Regions from separate parts of the Streptomyces sp. NPDC017979 genome, predicted to be linked through region 2. Evidence: predicted binding sites of a transcription regulator. Region 2 holds the regulator's gene; the other holds the start of a gene.
What was found. Region 2 encodes HspR, which represses chaperone genes until heat shock. Its sites were predicted from a motif close to TTGAGNNNNNNNNNCTCAA; they were not measured.
Positions count from the first base shown of each region.

Region 1: a site for HspR is predicted at 5,692-5,710, ahead of lon (endopeptidase La). Genes of this name have one in related genera too.

Region 1 is NZ_JBIRGU010000001.1:491,757-499,971, forward strand. It holds gene ACH4E8_RS02060 (hypothetical protein) at 1-401, shown strand, start outside; gene ACH4E8_RS02065 (MarR family winged helix-turn-helix transcriptional regulator) at 519-1,016, opposite strand; gene ACH4E8_RS02070 (lysozyme) at 1,235-2,095, shown strand; gene ACH4E8_RS02075 (pentapeptide repeat-containing protein) at 2,129-2,917, opposite strand; gene lon (endopeptidase La) at 3,255-5,669, opposite strand; gene ACH4E8_RS02085 (spermidine synthase) at 5,852-6,586, shown strand; gene ACH4E8_RS02090 (response regulator transcription factor) at 6,678-7,418, shown strand; gene ACH4E8_RS02095 (ATP-binding protein) at 7,415-8,215, shown strand, end outside.
Region 2 is NZ_JBIRGU010000005.1:253,607-261,821, reverse strand. It holds gene ACH4E8_RS16755 (pyridoxamine 5'-phosphate oxidase family protein) at 95-505, shown strand; gene ACH4E8_RS16750 ((2Fe-2S)-binding protein) at 653-973, opposite strand; gene ACH4E8_RS16745 (helix-turn-helix transcriptional regulator) at 1,321-2,313, shown strand; gene ACH4E8_RS16740 (heat shock protein transcriptional repressor HspR) at 2,387-2,830, opposite strand; gene dnaJ (molecular chaperone DnaJ) at 2,836-4,026, opposite strand; gene grpE (nucleotide exchange factor GrpE) at 4,072-4,791, opposite strand; gene dnaK (molecular chaperone DnaK) at 4,788-6,641, opposite strand; gene ACH4E8_RS16720 (sugar transferase) at 6,939-7,517, shown strand; gene ACH4E8_RS16715 ((Fe-S)-binding protein) at 7,701-8,215, shown strand, end outside.

The DNA.
Region 1 (8,215 bases), on a different contig from region 2:
TGGAAGCGCCCGGCGGCGAGGTGCGGGCGGTCCTGGACGACCGGCTCGACCGACTGCCCCGCGAGGCGCTGCGCACCCACGCTTCGGCGGACGCGCTGCGCAACGCCGAGGGCGGCTTCTTCACCGCGGCGGCGGACCCGTCCGTGGCGGCGCGGGCGGTGACCGGCCGCACCCCGCGCGCCGAGGTCCGCTCGCTCACCGCGCTCACCGACGGGGCGTCGCGCTGGGTCGACATGTTCAAGGAGGGCGACTGGGCGCAGTGCGTCGCCCTGGTGCGCCGGGAGGGCCCACAGGGGCTGATCGACCGGGTGCGCGCCGTCGAGACGGCGACGGAGGAGCGCACCGAGGTGATCCGCTGGAAGCTGCACGACGACGCCGCGGTGGTCTTCGCCGAGTTGTAGGGGGCGGGCCACGGAGGCCCGGGGCCGGAGCGGGCCGCGAGGACGTCGGCGCGGGGCCGGCGCGGCGCGACCCCGGTCCCGCGGGTCCCCGTCGTCAGGAGCGGGCCGTCGGCAGCGTCAGTCCCCCGCCCGGTCGTTGAGCTGACGCAGCAGCCTCGCCAGCTCCGCGATCTCGCCGCGGTCCCAGCCGACGAGCTTGCGGACGTACCGTTCGCGGCGCGCGTCCCTCACTCGGCGGAACCGCTCCAGACCTTCTTCGGTGAGCCGTACGAGTGACGCACGCCCGTCCGCCGGATCTGGCTCGCGGACGACCACGCCCACGTCCTCCAGCGCCCTCAGTTGGCGGCTCATTGTCGCCTTGCCGACACCGAAGTACGCCGCGAGGTCGGTGGCCCGCTGGGCGCCGGCGTCCTCCAGTCGCACGAGCAACCCGTAGGCGGACGACTCCAGTCCGGGGTGCACCTCGCGCGCCATCTCCCCCGACTGCGACCGTGCACGGCGTAGGAATACGGCCAACTCCCGCTCCAGGGCCAGGAATACCTGGTCCACACCACTCACACCGTTGGGGTTGGCTTCACTCCCCGTACCGCTTTCGTGCACGTCAGCACCCCTCATAGGCTTTCCGGTTCCTGAAAGTTTTCGTCAATGACCACCGTCTTTGCAGTTCGGTCAGTATTTCGCAGGCGTAGACCAACGGCACCATCCCCGGCCCCTTCCGGACACCCTTCTACGTGCGTAGCGTCAGGTATGGCATGTCCACACCATGTTGGTCCATCGCGGTCATGCCGACGCTCCGTCCGATCCCCCCACCGAGCGCCGTCGGAGGCACGCTTATGTCCGTGCAGAGATCCGGAACGACCGTCCCCCACCACACGTCGATGAGACCCCGCCGCACCCTCGCGACCGCGGTCGGCACGCTCCTCGCCGTCCTGTCCCCCCTCGCCACCGCCGCGACCGCCGCACCGGCCCCCCAGGACGGGGACCGCCCACCGCGCGGCTCCGCCCACATGGGCATGGGCGTCGTCGAACACGACGGCCAGGGCGCGCTGCCCGTCCCGACCCGCGCCGTCCAGACCGAGGGCGTCGACGTCTCCAGCCACCAGGGCAACGTCAACTGGTCCGCCTTGTGGAGCAGCGGCGTGAAGTGGGCCTTCGTGAAGGCCACCGAGGGCACGTACTACAAGAACCCGTACTTCGCGCAGCAGTACAACGGCTCGTACGACATCGGGATGGTCCGGGGCGCGTACCACTTCGCCACCCCGGACACCGCGTCGGGCACCGCGCAGGCGGACTACTTCGTCAACAACGGCGGAGGCTGGTCGCGCGACGGCAAGACGCTGCCGGGCGCGCTCGACATCGAGTGGAACCCGTACGGCGCGGCCTGTTACGGAAAGACGCAGGCCCAGATGGTGACCTGGATCCGGGACTTCCTGAACCGGTACCGGGCCCGCACCGGGCGGGACGCGGTGATCTACACCGCGACGAGCTGGTGGACCCAGTGCACCGGCAACTACAGCGGCTTCGGTGCGAGCAACCCGCTGTGGATCGCCCGGTACAACACCACGCCCGGCACCCTGCCGGCGGGCTGGGGCTTCTACACGATGTGGCAGTACACCTCGTCCGGGCCGATCGTCGGCGACCACAACAAGTTCAACGGCGCCTACGACCGGGTCGTGGCGCTGGCCAACGGCTGAGCCGGCCGTAGGGCGTGCGCGACCCACTGCCCGTCACGACCAGTGCGCCGGTCGGTCCAGGGCGGCGGGCAGTGCGGTCGCGGCGTCGCCCCGGGCCGCGTTCACCTGCATCTGGGTGAGGAAGAGGCTGCCGCGCAGATCGGCGCCGGCGAGGTCGGCGTCGCGCAGGTCGGCGCCGATCAGATCGCACTGGCGCAGGTCCGCGCCGGCGAGGTCGGCGCCGATCAGGTACGCACCGCGCAGGCTGACGCCGCGCAGGTCCGCGCCGCGCAGTCGGGCGCCCATCAGGTCGGCGCCCCTGCGGTCCTTCTTGCGCCCTCGCACCGGGGCGCGCACCAACTCGCTGACCCGCACCAGCAGCGCGTTCACCTGCTGCCGCTGCGCGTCCACGTCCACCGCGCGCAGTTGGTGCGGCGTGCGCCGCGCCAGCTCGTCCGTCTCCGCGTACAGCTCCCGCAGCCGGCCGCGGAGGGGGCGGGCGGCGTGGTGCGTGAGGGCGTCGGTCAGGTACCAGAGCAGCTCGTGCAGATTCCGTACGACGGGGAACGCCTCGACCACGGCGGCGCTGGCCGCGGTCTGCGCGTCGAAGTGCCGGGACACGCGCTGCCCGGCGCCGAAGCAGTCGTACGTCGTGCAGCCGGCGTAGCCGCTGGAGCGGAGCCGGGTGTGGATCGCACAGCGGAACTCCGCGGTGAGGTTGTGGCAGGGGGTGCCGGCGGTCTTGTCGACGGCGAAGTCGCCGGAGGCGCGGAAGGGGAGCACGGTGCAGCACAGCCCGAGGCACGCGGAGCACTCGCCCCGCAAGGCGGTGGGATCGTCCATGTGCCACATTGTCGCGCCCACGCGCTTCTTGCGGCCCGGCTGGCCCCCACCCCTGCGGCTTGCGCTGCGCGGCGCCACGGAGACACCCCCGCCGTTTCCCCTGGAGGCATGTTGGTCTCTGCGGGCCGTCTGCGGTTGCTCGCGCAGTTCCCCGCGCCCCTAAAAACCTCCACCTCCAGCCCGCAGACATATGACGGGGGTAGCGAAACAGGGGCGCGGGGAACTGCGCGAACAACCCACCACCGGGTCGCAGAGACCATCGCCCCCGCAGGGGCAACGGCGCTCGCGTCCCGGCGCACCGGGGGCCCGGGCCTCGGATGAGGCTCGGGCCCCGGGGTCAGGCCGCCACCGGGACGGTGCGGGTCGCGGGGGTGAGCGCGATCGAGAGGACCTCGCGGACGTCCGTCACCGCATGGACCTCCAGCCCCGCCAAGATCTCCGCGGGGACGTCGTCGAGGTCCGGCTCGTTCCGCTTGGGGATGACCACCGTCGTGATCCCCGCCCGATGCGCCGCCAGCAGCTTCTGCTTCACGCCGCCGATCGGCAGCACCCGGCCCGTCAGCGACACCTCGCCCGTCATCGCCACGTCCGTCCGGACCGGCCGCCCGGACAGCAGCGACGCGAGCGCCGTCGTCATCGTGATGCCCGCGCTCGGGCCGTCCTTGGGGACCGCGCCCGCGGGGAAGTGGATGTGCACCCCGCGGTCCTTGAGGTCCGCCACCGGCAGCTCCGCCTCCGCGCCCCGGGACCGCAGGAAGGAGAGCGCGATCTGCGCGGACTCCTTCATCACGTCACCGAGCTGCCCGGTCAGCGTCAGCCCGGACGCACCCGTCTCCGGGTCGGCCAAGGACGCCTCCACGTACAGCACGTCCCCGCCCGCGCCGGTGACGGCGAGGCCGGTGGCGACGCCGGGCACCGCGGTCCGGCGCTCGGCCGGGTCCTGCGCGGACTCGGGCACGTGGTGCGGCCGTCCGATCAGCCCGCGCAACTGCTCCGCGCCGATGGTGAACGGCAGCTCCCGGTCGCCCAACTCGTGCTCCGCGGCCACCTTCCGCAGCAGCCGGGCGACGGACCGCTCCAGGTTCCGCACGCCCGCTTCGCGGGTGTACTCGCCGGCGAGCTTGCGCAGCGCGGACTCGTCGATGACCACCTCGTCCGCCGCCAGGCCCGCCCGCTCCAACTGGCGCGGCAGCAGGTGGTCCCGGGCGATGACGACCTTCTCGTCCTCGGTGTAGCCGTCCAGCCGGACGAGTTCCATCCGGTCGAGCAGCGCCTCCGGGATGGCCTCCAGCACGTTCGCGGTGGCCAGGAAGACCACGTCGCTCAGGTCGAGTTCCACCTCCAGGTAGTGGTCGCGGAAGGTGTGGTTCTGCGCCGGGTCGAGGACTTCGAGCAGCGCCGCGGCGGGGTCGCCGCGGAAGTCGGAGCCGACCTTGTCGATCTCGTCGAGCAGCACGACCGGGTTCATCGAGCCGGCTTCCTTGATCGCCCGGACGATGCGGCCGGGGAGCGCGCCGACGTACGTGCGCCGGTGGCCCCGGATCTCCGCCTCGTCGCGCACGCCGCCGAGGGCGACGCGGACGAACGTGCGGCCCATGGCGTGGGCGACGGACTCGGCGATCGACGTCTTGCCGACGCCGGGCGGGCCGACCAGCGCCAGCACCGCGCCGCCGCGCCGTCCGCCGACGACGCCGAGGCCGCGGTCGGAGCGCCGCTTGCGCACCGCCAGGTACTCGGTGATCCGCTCCTTCACGTCCTTCAGGCCCGCGTGCTCGGCGTCGAGCACGGCCCGGGCGCCCTGGATGTCGTACGCGTCCTCGGTGCGCTCGTTCCACGGCAGTTCGAGGACGGTGTCGAGCCAGGTGCGGATCCAGGAGCCCTCGGGGCTCTGGTCGCTGGCCCGCTCCAGCTTGTCGACCTCCTTGAGGGCGGCCTCGCGGACCTTCTCGGGCAGGTCGGCGGCCTCGACGCGGGAGCGGTAGTCGTCGGACTCCTCGCCCTCGGCGTCGCCGTTCAGCTCGCGCAGCTCCTTGCGGACCGCGTCGAGCTGGCGGCGCAGCAGGAACTCGCGCTGCTGCTTGTCGACGCCCTCCTGGACGTCCTTGGCGATGGACTCGGCGACGTCCTGCTCGGCGAGGTGTTCGCGGAGCTGGTCGGTGGCGAGCCGCAGCCGGGCGACCGGGTCGACGGTGTCGAGCAGTTCGATCTTCTGGGCGGTGGTGAGGAAGGGCGAGTACCCGGCGTTGTCTGCGAGTTGGGACACTCCGTCGATCTGCTGGATGCGGTCGACGACCTGCCACGCACCGCGCTTCTTCAGCCAGTCGGTGGCGAGGGCCTTGTACTCCTTGACCAACTCCAGGACCTGGCCGGGCAGCGGGTCGGGCAGGGTCTCGTCGACCGCGGTGCCCTCGACCCAGAGGGCCGCGCCGGGACCGGTCGTCCCGGCGCCGATCTGCACCCGGGACCGGCCGCGGATGAGCGCGCCGGGGTCGCCGTCGGAGAGCCGGCCGACCTGCTCGACGGTCCCGAGCACACCGGTCGCGGCGTACGTGCCGTCGACGCGGGGAACAAGGAGCACCCGCGGCTTGCTGGCACCGGACGGGCGCGCGGCGGCCTGCGCGGCCTCGACCGCGGCCCGCACCTCCGTGTCGGTCAGGTCAAGCGGCACCACCATGCCCGGCAGGACGACCTCGTCGTCCAGCGGCAGCACGGGCAGGGTGAGCGGTGTGAAGGCGTCGGACTCAGCAGCCATGATCTCCCCTTTGGCAGTGAACTTGAGCTGTACCGACTCAATGCACTGGCTCCCCCAGATGTTCCCCGCCCCTTGTTCGCTCTGAGCGATCACCCTGCTGAAGTGCGGGATACGGCCGGGCCGGGACGCCCCGGCCGCACTTTGGCCTTATCCGTTCGCACACCGCCGCCGACCCGGCCACCATGGCCCCACCGCGCCGCCCGCAGTGCACCGGAGGTTCTGTGCCCCAGCCCGTCACCCTCGACCGCCGAGACGGCCCCCACGGGGAAATCGTCCTGCGGCGCCGGGGAGATCACCACGAGATCATCGCCAACGGATGCTTCTTGATGGACACCTCGGACGGCCGCTCCGAGCGGCGGTTGGTGGACGCGGCGTTCGAAGCCCTGACCGCCGCCGCGGACGCCACGACCCCGAAGTCGGCCGAAAAGCGACCCGCGCTGCTCATCGGCGGACTGGGCGTCGGCTTCTCCCTGGCGCACGCCGCGGGGAACCCCCACTGGGGCCGGATCGCGGTGGTCGAACGCGAGGAGGCGATCGTCGAGTGGCACCGTTCGGGCCCGCTCGCGACCGTCTCGGGACCGGCGCTCGCGGACCCCCGGAGCGTGATCCTCCGCACGGACCTGCTGACCCATCTCCGCGAGGCGGACGACCTGTACGACGCGCTATGTCTGGATATCGACAACGGCCCCGACTGGACCGTGACCGAGGACAACGACGCGTTGTACGCACCGGCCGGACTCGCCCTGTGTCACGGCCGGTTGCGACCGGGAGGGGTGCTCGCCGTCTGGTCCGCCCGACCTTCCGCCACCTTTGAACGGGCTCTACGGAATGCCGGATTCAGCGGGGTAAGAACCGAAGAGATCCGGGTTGCCCGAGGCGTACCGGACGTGGTCCACCTCGGCGTTCGGCCTGCGTAGCAGGCTGGTGCGCAGTGCGCTTAGTCTGCTGAACTACACACCGGATCTACAACGAGCGTGAATCTCCCGAGAGCGCTTACAGGGGCGGGCGATGGAACAGACACAGACCACCACCCAAACGAGCGTGGCGGCCACGCCCGGCGCGCAACGACGGGTGCTGGTCGTCGAGGACGACTCGACGATCGTGGACGCCATCGCCGCACGTCTGAGGGCCGAGGGCTTCCTGGTGCAGACCGCGGCGGACGGCCCGGCCGCCGTCGACGCGGCCGACGCCTGGCAGCCCGACCTGATGGTGCTGGACGTGATGCTGCCCGGCTTCGACGGCCTGGAGGTCTGCCGCCGGGTGCAGGCGCAGCGCCCGGTGCCGGTGCTGATGCTGACCGCCCGGGACGACGAGACCGACATGTTGGTGGGCCTCGGCGTCGGCGCCGACGACTACATGACGAAGCCGTTCTCCATGCGGGAGTTGGCGGCGCGGGTGCACGTGCTGCTGCGCCGGGTGGAGCGCGCCGCGCTCGCCGCGGTCACTCCGCGTAGCGGAATCCTGCGGCTCGGCGAGCTGGAGATCGACCACGCCCAGCGCCGGGTGCGGGTGCGCGGCGACGACGTGCACCTCACCCCGACCGAGTTCGACCTGCTGGTCTGTCTCGCCAACACGCCCCGCGCGGTGCTCTCCCGGGAGCAGTTGCTCGCCGAGGTCTGGGACTGGGCGGACGCCTCCGGCACCCGGACGGTCGACAGCCACATCAAGGCGCTGCGCCGGAAGATCGGTGCGGAGCGGATCCGTACGGTCCACGGCGTCGGGTACGCACTGGAGACGCCAGCGCCATGAGACGGCGCACCCGGGCCGCTCCCGCGCCCTCGGCGCCGCCCTCGTACGCGGAGCCGACCGCCCGGGAGGGCCGGCCGCGGCGCGCCCCGCGCCCGACCCCCGCCGCGGGCGGCCGGGGCGAGCGCACGGGGCCGGCGCGGCGCGGCGCCCGGGCCGAGCCGTGCGAAGTGCGCCGGCGCGGCGCCGTGCCGATCACGATCAAGACCAAGCTCGGCACGCTCGTCGTGGTCTCCGTCTTCATCACCACCGGGCTGCTGCTGGTCGCCCTGCGCACCTCCACCGAGCTGCGCTTCATCACGGTCTTCTCGGTGATCGCCACCCTGCTGATCACCCAGTTCTTCGCGCACGGCCTGACCGCGCCGCTGGACGAGATGAACACGGTCGCCAAGGGCATTTCGCACGGTGACTACACCCAGCGGGTGCGCGGCGCGGACCGTCGGGACGAGCTGGGCGACCTGGCCTCGACGATCAACCGCATGGCGGACGACCTGGAGGCCGTGGACCGGCACCGCAAGGAGCTGGTGGCGAACGTCTCGCACGAGCTGCGCACCCCGATCGCCGCACTGCGCGCCGTGCTGGAGAACGTGGTGGACGGCGTCTCGGCGGCCGACCCCGAGACCATGCGCACGGCGCTGACGCAGACCGAGCGGCTGGGCCGGCTGGTGGAGACCCTGTTGGACCTGTCGCGCCTCGACAACGGTGTCGTACCGCTGCGGGCGCGCCGCTTCGAGGTGTGGCCGTACCTGTCGGGGGTGCTCAAGGAGGCGAACCTGGCGGGGGCTCAGCGCCGGCTCGCG
Region 2 (8,215 bases):
GGGTCGCAGACGCCGCACCACAGCCCGCCGCACGGCGAGACCGCGCTGTCGGGAGGGCCGCGGGACACCTCCCGACCCCACCTAGGCTGGCGGCATGGCCATCACCGATCTGCGCGACCTGACGCCCGAGTACCTCGCGTTCTGGCAGGCGCACCACCTGTGCACCCTGACCACGCTGCGGCCGGACGGCAGTCCGCACGTCGTCCCGGTGGGCGTGACCTTCGACCCCGAGGCGGGCATCGCGCGGGTGATCACCAACAAGAGCAGCCGCAAGGTCGCCCACGTGCTGGCCGCGGCGGGCGGGGACGGCGCCCGGGTCGCGGTCTGCCAGTTGCACGGCAGGCACTGGGCGACCCTGGAGGGCCGGGCGCGGGTGCGCACGGAGCCGGCCGAGGTCGCGGACGCCGTACGGCGGTACGCGGAGCGCTACGGGCGCACGCCCCGGCCCAACCCCGACCGCGTGGTGATCGAGATCGCCGTCGAGCGCGCCCTGGGCCGCGCCTGACCGACCCGCCGCGCACGGCCCCGACAGTCCCTTGCGCCTCATCCGTACCGTACGCAGACGCACAGCGGCGCCATCGCGTTTCAGGTCCGCGATGGCGCCGCTGTGTGGGGGAAGTGCCGGAGCGATTTGGAACGACGGGGGAATCGCTCAGGCACTGCGGGGGGTGGCGGTGGTGGTGTCGGGCTCGACCATTTCCTGATCGCGCTGATCCAGATTGACGAAGATCATGCCGTACCGGATCGCGCACCGGACGGGCTGCGGCGCCCCTCGCGGCCGCCGCAGGCACCGGTACGCTCGAACGTCCTCGTCCTCCTCGCGCGCCACGACGATGGGTTCGCCGAACAGGGTGACCATCAACGAGTCGCCGCGGTGGGGGATGGCCGTGACGAGGTCGATGAAGTGCCACCCCGAGCGGTAGGCCGTGGCCATCTCACGCCGGAAGGACCGGTCGTCCGGGGGAATGGTCATGCGTCCACACCTTCAATAGCGTGCGCAGGGGCGTCTTCCCAGGAGGGCTCGCCGGCCAGGGTCGCGTCAGGGCGGCCGGACTCCCACGAGGGCTCACCCGACGTCGCCGCCAGGGAGCTTGCGGGGACGCGTTCCCAGGAGGGCTCACCGACGGATGCCGCCGCACCCAGCGCGGCTGCCGCCAGGGCCAGAGCACAGAGAGCACGTAGCGTCCTAGACATGGGTGATCTCCACCTCATTTGATCATTCCTCCTCCCCCGCGCATTAGACGATGTCTCACTCCGAACGCTTGCACCAGCGACGGCAGGCATCATGTTCCTGTATTGCAGGAACATGAGGGGGTACACATGGCGTCTAATGGGGGCGAACTCGGACACCCTCACGCAGACGGAAAGTTGTGCGAGGCGGGAAAGGGTCTTTACATCACCGCCCTGCGCACCGGGCGCATCGCCCGCTCCGAAGCTGAGTCCGCGCCCTGTCTCTTCGACCTCGCCCTGCTCGATCCCGACCCGTACGACGCGCAGTGGCTGCGACCGGTTCCGCCCGCCTCCGCGCTCTCACAACTCATTCACCCCATCGAGCGGGAAATCCAGGAGCGCCGCCGCCGGGCCCTGGCCCTCACCGACGCCCTCGAACCGTTCATGGCGTACACCGCTCAGAATTCCACCGTCCCGCAGGGGATAACCGTCCTCGAAGGACTGAACCGCATCAACGCGACCCTCGACCAGGTGACCGCGGACTGCACACAGGAACTCCTCACCGTCCAACCGGGCAGCGGACGCCAACCCCACTCCCTGGAGAAGGCGTTGCGCCGGGTGGAGCCGCTGATCGAACGCGGGGTGCGGATGCGCACGCTCTACCAGCACACCGCACGCCACCACCCCGCCACGCTCTCCTACATGGAGAAGGTCGGCCCCGCCGGAGTGGAGGTGCGCACCCTGGAGGAGATCATCGACCGGCTCATCATCGTGGACCGCAAGGTGGCCTTCATCCCCGCCAGCAGCGACCGGCTCTTCGCCCTTGAGCTGCGGCACAAGGGGATCGTGGAGTACCTCGTCGGCGTCTTCGAGCAGTTCTGGCTGCACGGGCTGCCGTGGGAGGAGCCGATCTCCTACGGCCCCGACCTCGACGGGATCACCGGAATCCAGCGCTCCATCGCCAAGTTGCTGGTGGAGGGGCACGTGGACGAGGCGATCGCCCGCCGGCTCGGGATGAACGTACGGACCTGCCGGGCCCACATCGCCAAGCTGGGCTCGTCCCTGGGCAGCGGCAGCCGCACCCAACTCGGCTATCTGATCGCCCAGTCGGGGATCCTCGAACACGACGCCCAGAACGCGTGAAGAGGGCCATCACCCCGGGATGGGGTGATGGCCCTCGCACGACGCTTCGGCGCCCGGACGACGCAGGTGCGTCCTACTCGCCCCGCTTGGGGCGCCACACCACCAGCGCGGTCGCCTGCTGCACGTCCTGGTACGGCACGAGGTCGCGCCGGTAGGAGGCGTGCACCTGGGCCTCGCGCTGCTGCATCGCCACCGCCGCGCCCTCGACCGCGGCCGACAGCTCGGCGACCCGGGACTGGAGCGCCGCGACCTGGTTCTCCAGCTCGATGATGCGCTTGATGCCGGCCAGGTTGATGCCCTCGTCCTGGGAGAGCTGCTGCACGGTGCGCAGCAGCTCGATGTCCCGGGCGGAATAACGCCGGCCCCGCCCCGCCGTGCGGTCGGGGGAGACCAGGCCCAGCCGGTCGTACTGACGCAGGGTCTGCGGGTGCAGACCGGAGAGCTGGGCCGCCACCGAAATCACGTACACCGGTGACTCGTCGGTCAGTTCGTAGGGGTTGCGGCGCCTTCCGTCCATCGTCCTCATGCTCCCTTCGCGGCCTCGAACAGCGCGGCCCTCGGGTCCTCGCCCGTGGTGGCCTCGCGGTACGCCTCCAGCGCGCCCTTCGCCTCGTCGCTCAGATCCTTGGGAACCACGACCTCGACGGTGACCAGCAGGTCACCCCGGGTGCCGTCCTTGCGGACCGCGCCCTTGCCGCGGGCGCGCATCGTCCGCCCGTTGGGAGTGCCGGCCGGCAGCTTCAACGTGACCGGCGGCCCGCCGAGCGTGGGCACCTTGACCTCGCCGCCGAGCACCGCCTCCGCGTACGTCACGGGGACGGTGACGGTGAGGTTGTCGTCCTTGCGACCGAACACCGGGTGCGCGCCGACGTGGACGACGACGTACAGGTCGCCGGCCGGTCCGCCGCGCTCGCCCGGGGCGCCCTTGCCGCGCAGCCGGATCCGCTGGCCGTCGGAGACGCCCGGCGGGATCCGCACCTGCATGGTGCGCGAGGAGCGGGCACGCCCGCTGCCCTTGCAGACCTCGCAGGGGTCCTGCGCGATCAGCCCGCGGCCCTTGCAGTCCACGCAGGGGTCGGTGAGCGAGAAGGAGCCGCTGCCGCCGCGCGAGACCTGACCGGTGCCGACGCAGGTCGGGCACACGCGGGGCGTGCCGTTCTTGTCGCCGGTGCCCGAACACGCCTTGCACGGCGCGGAGCTGGACATCCGCAGCGGGACCGTGGCCCCGTCGACGGCCTCGGTGAAGCTGAGCGTCACCTCGGACTCGACGTCCTGGCCGCGGCGGGGCTGGACGCGGGTGCCCGCGCCCGCACCGCGGTTGAACAGGCCGCCGAAGACGTCACCGATCCCGCCGCCGAAGCCGCCGGCACCTCCGCCCCCGCCGGGGGCCCCGCCCTGGGCGCCTCCGAAGAGGTCGCCCAGGTCGAAGTTGAAGCTGCCGCCGGCGCCGCCCGGGCCGGCGCGGAAGCCGCCGTTGCCGAAGAGGGCGCGGGCGTCGTCGTACTCCTTGCGCCGCTTGGGGTCGCCGAGGACGTCGTTCGCCTCGGAGATCTCCTTGAAGCGCTCCTCCGCGCGGGCGTCGCCCTTGTTGGCGTCCGGGTGGTACTCGCGGGCGAGCTTCCGGTACGCCTTCTTGATCTCGGCCTCGGTGGCGTCCTTGGGGACGCCGAGGACCTTGTAGTAGTCCTTCTCGACGAAGTCCTTCGTGCTCATCGACGTCCCTCCTTCCGACCCGTCACCTTCATCGGCACCCGTGCGCTAGCCCTTGTCCGGGCCACCGCTCTCCTTGCCGTCAGCCTTCGCACCCTTAGCTCCCTCGGCGTCCGCCGCGCCGTCCTCGGCACCCTTGGCGTCCGAGGACTCCGCGGCCTCCTTGCCGGAGGTCGACGGGGCCGCGCCCGGCTGGGGCTCGGCCACGGCCACCCGCGCGGGGCGGATGGTCCGCTCGCCGATGCGATACCCCGGCTGGAGCACCGCGACGCACGTGGTCTCCGTGACGTCCGGCGCATAGCTGTGCATCAGCGCCTCGTGGATCGTCGGGTCGAAGGGCTCGCCCTCCTTGCCGAACTGCTGGAGGCCCATCTTCGCCGCGGCGGTCTCCAGGGACTCGGCGACGGACTTGAAGCCGCCCACCAACTCCCCGTGGTCCCGCGCGCGGCCGATGTCGTCGAGCACGGGCAGCAGTTCGGCCAGGAGGGTCGCCGTGGCGATCTCCTTGACCGACACCCGGTCGCGCTCGACGCGACGGCGGTAGTTCTGGTACTCGGCCTGGAGGCGCTGGAGGTCGCCGGTGCGCTCGGAGAGCGCCGTGCGCACCTGGTCCAGCTCCGCCGTCAGGCCGGCGTTCTTGGCTGCGTCCCCTGCCGGGGCCGCGCGGCCCTCCTTGTCGGAGGAGCCGGCGGTCTCGGCGGCGTCGTCAGAGGTGGCGCCGGAGGGAACGTCGGGCTTCTCCTCGAAGCCCGGGGTCTCCTCCGTCACGCGGCACCGCCCTTGGGCTTCTCGTCGTCGACGATCTCGGCGTCGACCACGTCGTCGTCGGCCTTGGCCTGGCCGGCGTCGCCCTGAGGCGCGTCACCGGTGGCGGCCTGCTGCGCCTGGGCGTCGGCGTACATGGCCTGGCCCAGCTTCTGCGAGACGGCGGCGACCTTCTCGGTGGCGGTGCGGATCTCCGCCGAGTCCTCGCCCTTGAGCTTCTCCTTCAGCTCGACGAGCGCGGTCTCGACCTCGGTCTTGACCTCACCGGGGACCTTGTCCTCGTTGTCCTTGAGGAACTTCTCCGTCTGGTAGACGAGCTGCTCGCCCTGGTTGCGCGTCTCGGCGGCCTCGCGGCGGCGGTGGTCCTCGTCCGCGTACTGCTCGGCCTCCTGGCGCATCCGGTCGACCTCGTCCTTCGGCAGCGAGGAGCCGCCGGTGACGGTCATCTTCTGCTCCTTGCCCGTGCCCAGGTCCTTGGCGGTCACGTGCATGATGCCGTTGGCGTCGATGTCGAAGGAGACCTCGATCTGCGGGACGCCGCGGGGCGCCGGCGGCAGACCGGTCAGCTCGAACATGCCCAGCTTCTTGTTGTACGCCGCGATCTCGCGCTCGCCCTGGTAGACCTGGATCTGCACGGACGGCTGGTTGTCCTCGGCCGTGGTGAAGATCTCGGAGCGCTTGGTCGGGATCGTGGTGTTGCGCTCGATGAGCTTGGTCATGATGCCGCCCTTGGTCTCGATGCCGAGGGACAGCGGGGTGACGTCGAGCAGCAGGACGTCCTTGACCTCGCCCTTGAGGACGCCGGCCTGGAGCGAGGCGCCGATGGCGACGACCTCGTCCGGGTTCACGCCCTTGTTGGCCTCCTTGCCGCCGGTCAGCTCCTTGACGAGCTCGGCGACGGCGGGCATCCGGGTGGAGCCGCCGACCAGGACGACGTGGTCGATCTCGGACAGGGCGATGCCCGCGTCCTTGATGACGTTGTTGAACGGGGTCTTGCAGCGCTCCAGCAGGTCCGAGGTGAGCTGCTGGAACTGGGCGCGGGTGAGCTTCTCGTCCAGGTGCAGCGGGCCTTCGGCGGAGGCCGTGATGTAGGGCAGGTTGATCGTCGTCTCGGTGGACGAGGACAGCTCGATCTTCGCCTTCTCGGCGGCCTCGCGGAGCCGCTGGAGGGCCATCTTGTCCTTGCCCAGGTCGACGCCGTGGCCGTTCTGGAACTGCTTGACCAGGTAGTCGACGACGCGCTGGTCCCAGTCGTCGCCACCGAGGTGGTTGTCGCCGTTGGTGGCCTTCACCTCGACGACGCCGTCGCCGATCTCCAGCAGGGACACGTCGAACGTGCCGCCGCCGAGGTCGAAGACGAGGATGGTCTGGTCGTCCTTGTCCAGGCCGTAGGCGAGGGCGGCGGCGGTGGGCTCGTTGACGATGCGCAGGACGTTCAGGCCCGCGATCTCGCCGGCCTCCTTGGTGGCCTGGCGCTCGGAGTCGTTGAAGTACGCCGGAACGGTGATCACCGCGTCGGTGACCTTCTCGCCCAGGTACGCCTCGGCGTCCCGCTTCAGCTTCTGCAGGATGAAGGCGCTCATCTGCTGCGGGTTGAAGTTCTTGCCGTCGAGCTCGATCTTCCAGTCCGTGCCCATGTGGCGCTTGACCGAACGGATCGTCCGGTCGACGTTCGTGACCGCCTGGCGCTTGGCGACCTCGCCGACCAGCACCTCGCCGTTCTTCGCAAAGGCGACGACGGACGGCGTGGTCCGGGCTCCCTCGGCGTTGGTGATGACGGTGGGCTCGCCGCCCTCCAGAACGCTGACGACGGAGTTAGTCGTGCCCAGGTCGATGCCGACCGCACGTGCCATGTCAATTCCTCCAGCTGAAACTACTTGAGTGGATCTGACTCATAGCATGCCCGACGGTCCGGGGAGAGTCAACAGACCTGAGTCCACCACGCTCAACTTTTAACCCACGCTTATCCGCAGCCTTGGCGCCCGCCCCGGCCCGCCGCCGTCGTCGCGCGTGGCGCAGCACCCCCGAGCCGGAGCGTCTGCGAAAGTCATGCCCCACGGAAGTCGACAAACACCCACACAGCAGCTCAAAGCCCTCACACCTCGGCAACAACACCAAGACGCAGCGAACCACTCCCACGGGAGACGCGGATGTCCACCTCCAAGCGAGCCGTCGACGTCGTGGGCGGCACCCTCCTGCTCCTGCTCCTGACCCCCGCGCTGTTGGCGCTCGCCGCCGCCGTCGCCGTCACCTCCCGCGGCCCGGCCCTCACCCCCCGCCGGCGCGCCGGCGCCGGCGGCCGCCCCTTCCCGATGCTGACCTTCCGCACCGCGCCCACCACCCGCACGGGCCGGCTGCTGCACCGCCACTACCTGGACCACCTGCCGCAACTGATCAACGTCGTACGGGGCGAGATGTCGCTGGTCGGCCCGCGCCCGCTGCCCGTCGACCACCCCCTGACGGGCACCGCCCGCGCCCGCACCGCGGTCCGCCCCGGCATCACCGGCCCCTGGCAGATCGGCGGCAGGTCCGGGCTGCCGTGGGAGGAGATGGCCGTCCAGGACCTGCACTACGTGCGCGAGCACTGGCTCGGGATGGACCTGGCGATCCTGGCGCGCACGGCCGCGATCGCCGCCCGCGGCCTCGGCCCGCGCCGGCTGCGCGGCAGGGCGCCCGCACCGGACCCGGAGCCGCGCGTACCGCGCCCGCAGGGGCTGAGGCAAGCCTGAGCGACACAGATCACCGGCCGCGCGGCTACAGTGCGGCCCCATAAGTGGGTAGTCTCGGCACGAACCCATTAAGTTACCGCTTAGTAGTCGCGACGGAGTCACCCGGGCTCCACCACCGCGGCTCGCCCGCAGTACGCCGGAAGTGCCGGAACGTCCCCCCTCGCAGGCCCGAGGAGTCCCGAAATGCAGCTCGCCGCGATCGTCGTGTCGCTGGTCCTGACCGTGGTCGCCGTCGCGCTCATCGCCCGAGCCGTGGCGCAGATCTACCGCTTCGTGAGGCTCGGCCAGGCCGTGCCCGCGGGCAGCCGCACCGACGCCCCCAAGCAGCGCACCATCACCCTGGCCAAGGAGTTCCTCGGCCACACCCGGATGAACCGCTGGGGCATCGTCGGATTCGCCCACTGGTTCGTCGCCATCGGCTTCCTGACCCTGCCGCCCACCCTGCTCCAGGCGTACGGCCAGCTCTTCCAGGCCGACTGGGTGCTGCCGGTCATCGGCACCTGGGTGCCGTTCGAGATGTACACCGAGTTCATCGGGCTGATGACCGTGGTGGGCATCGTCGCCCTGATCGTGATCCGACTGCTCAGCCTGCCCTCCCGGGCCGGCCGCAAGTCCCGCTTCGCCGGCTCCAAGGCGTGGCAGGCGTACTTCGTCGAGTACGTCATCCTCACCATCGGCCTGGCGATCCTGGCGCTGCG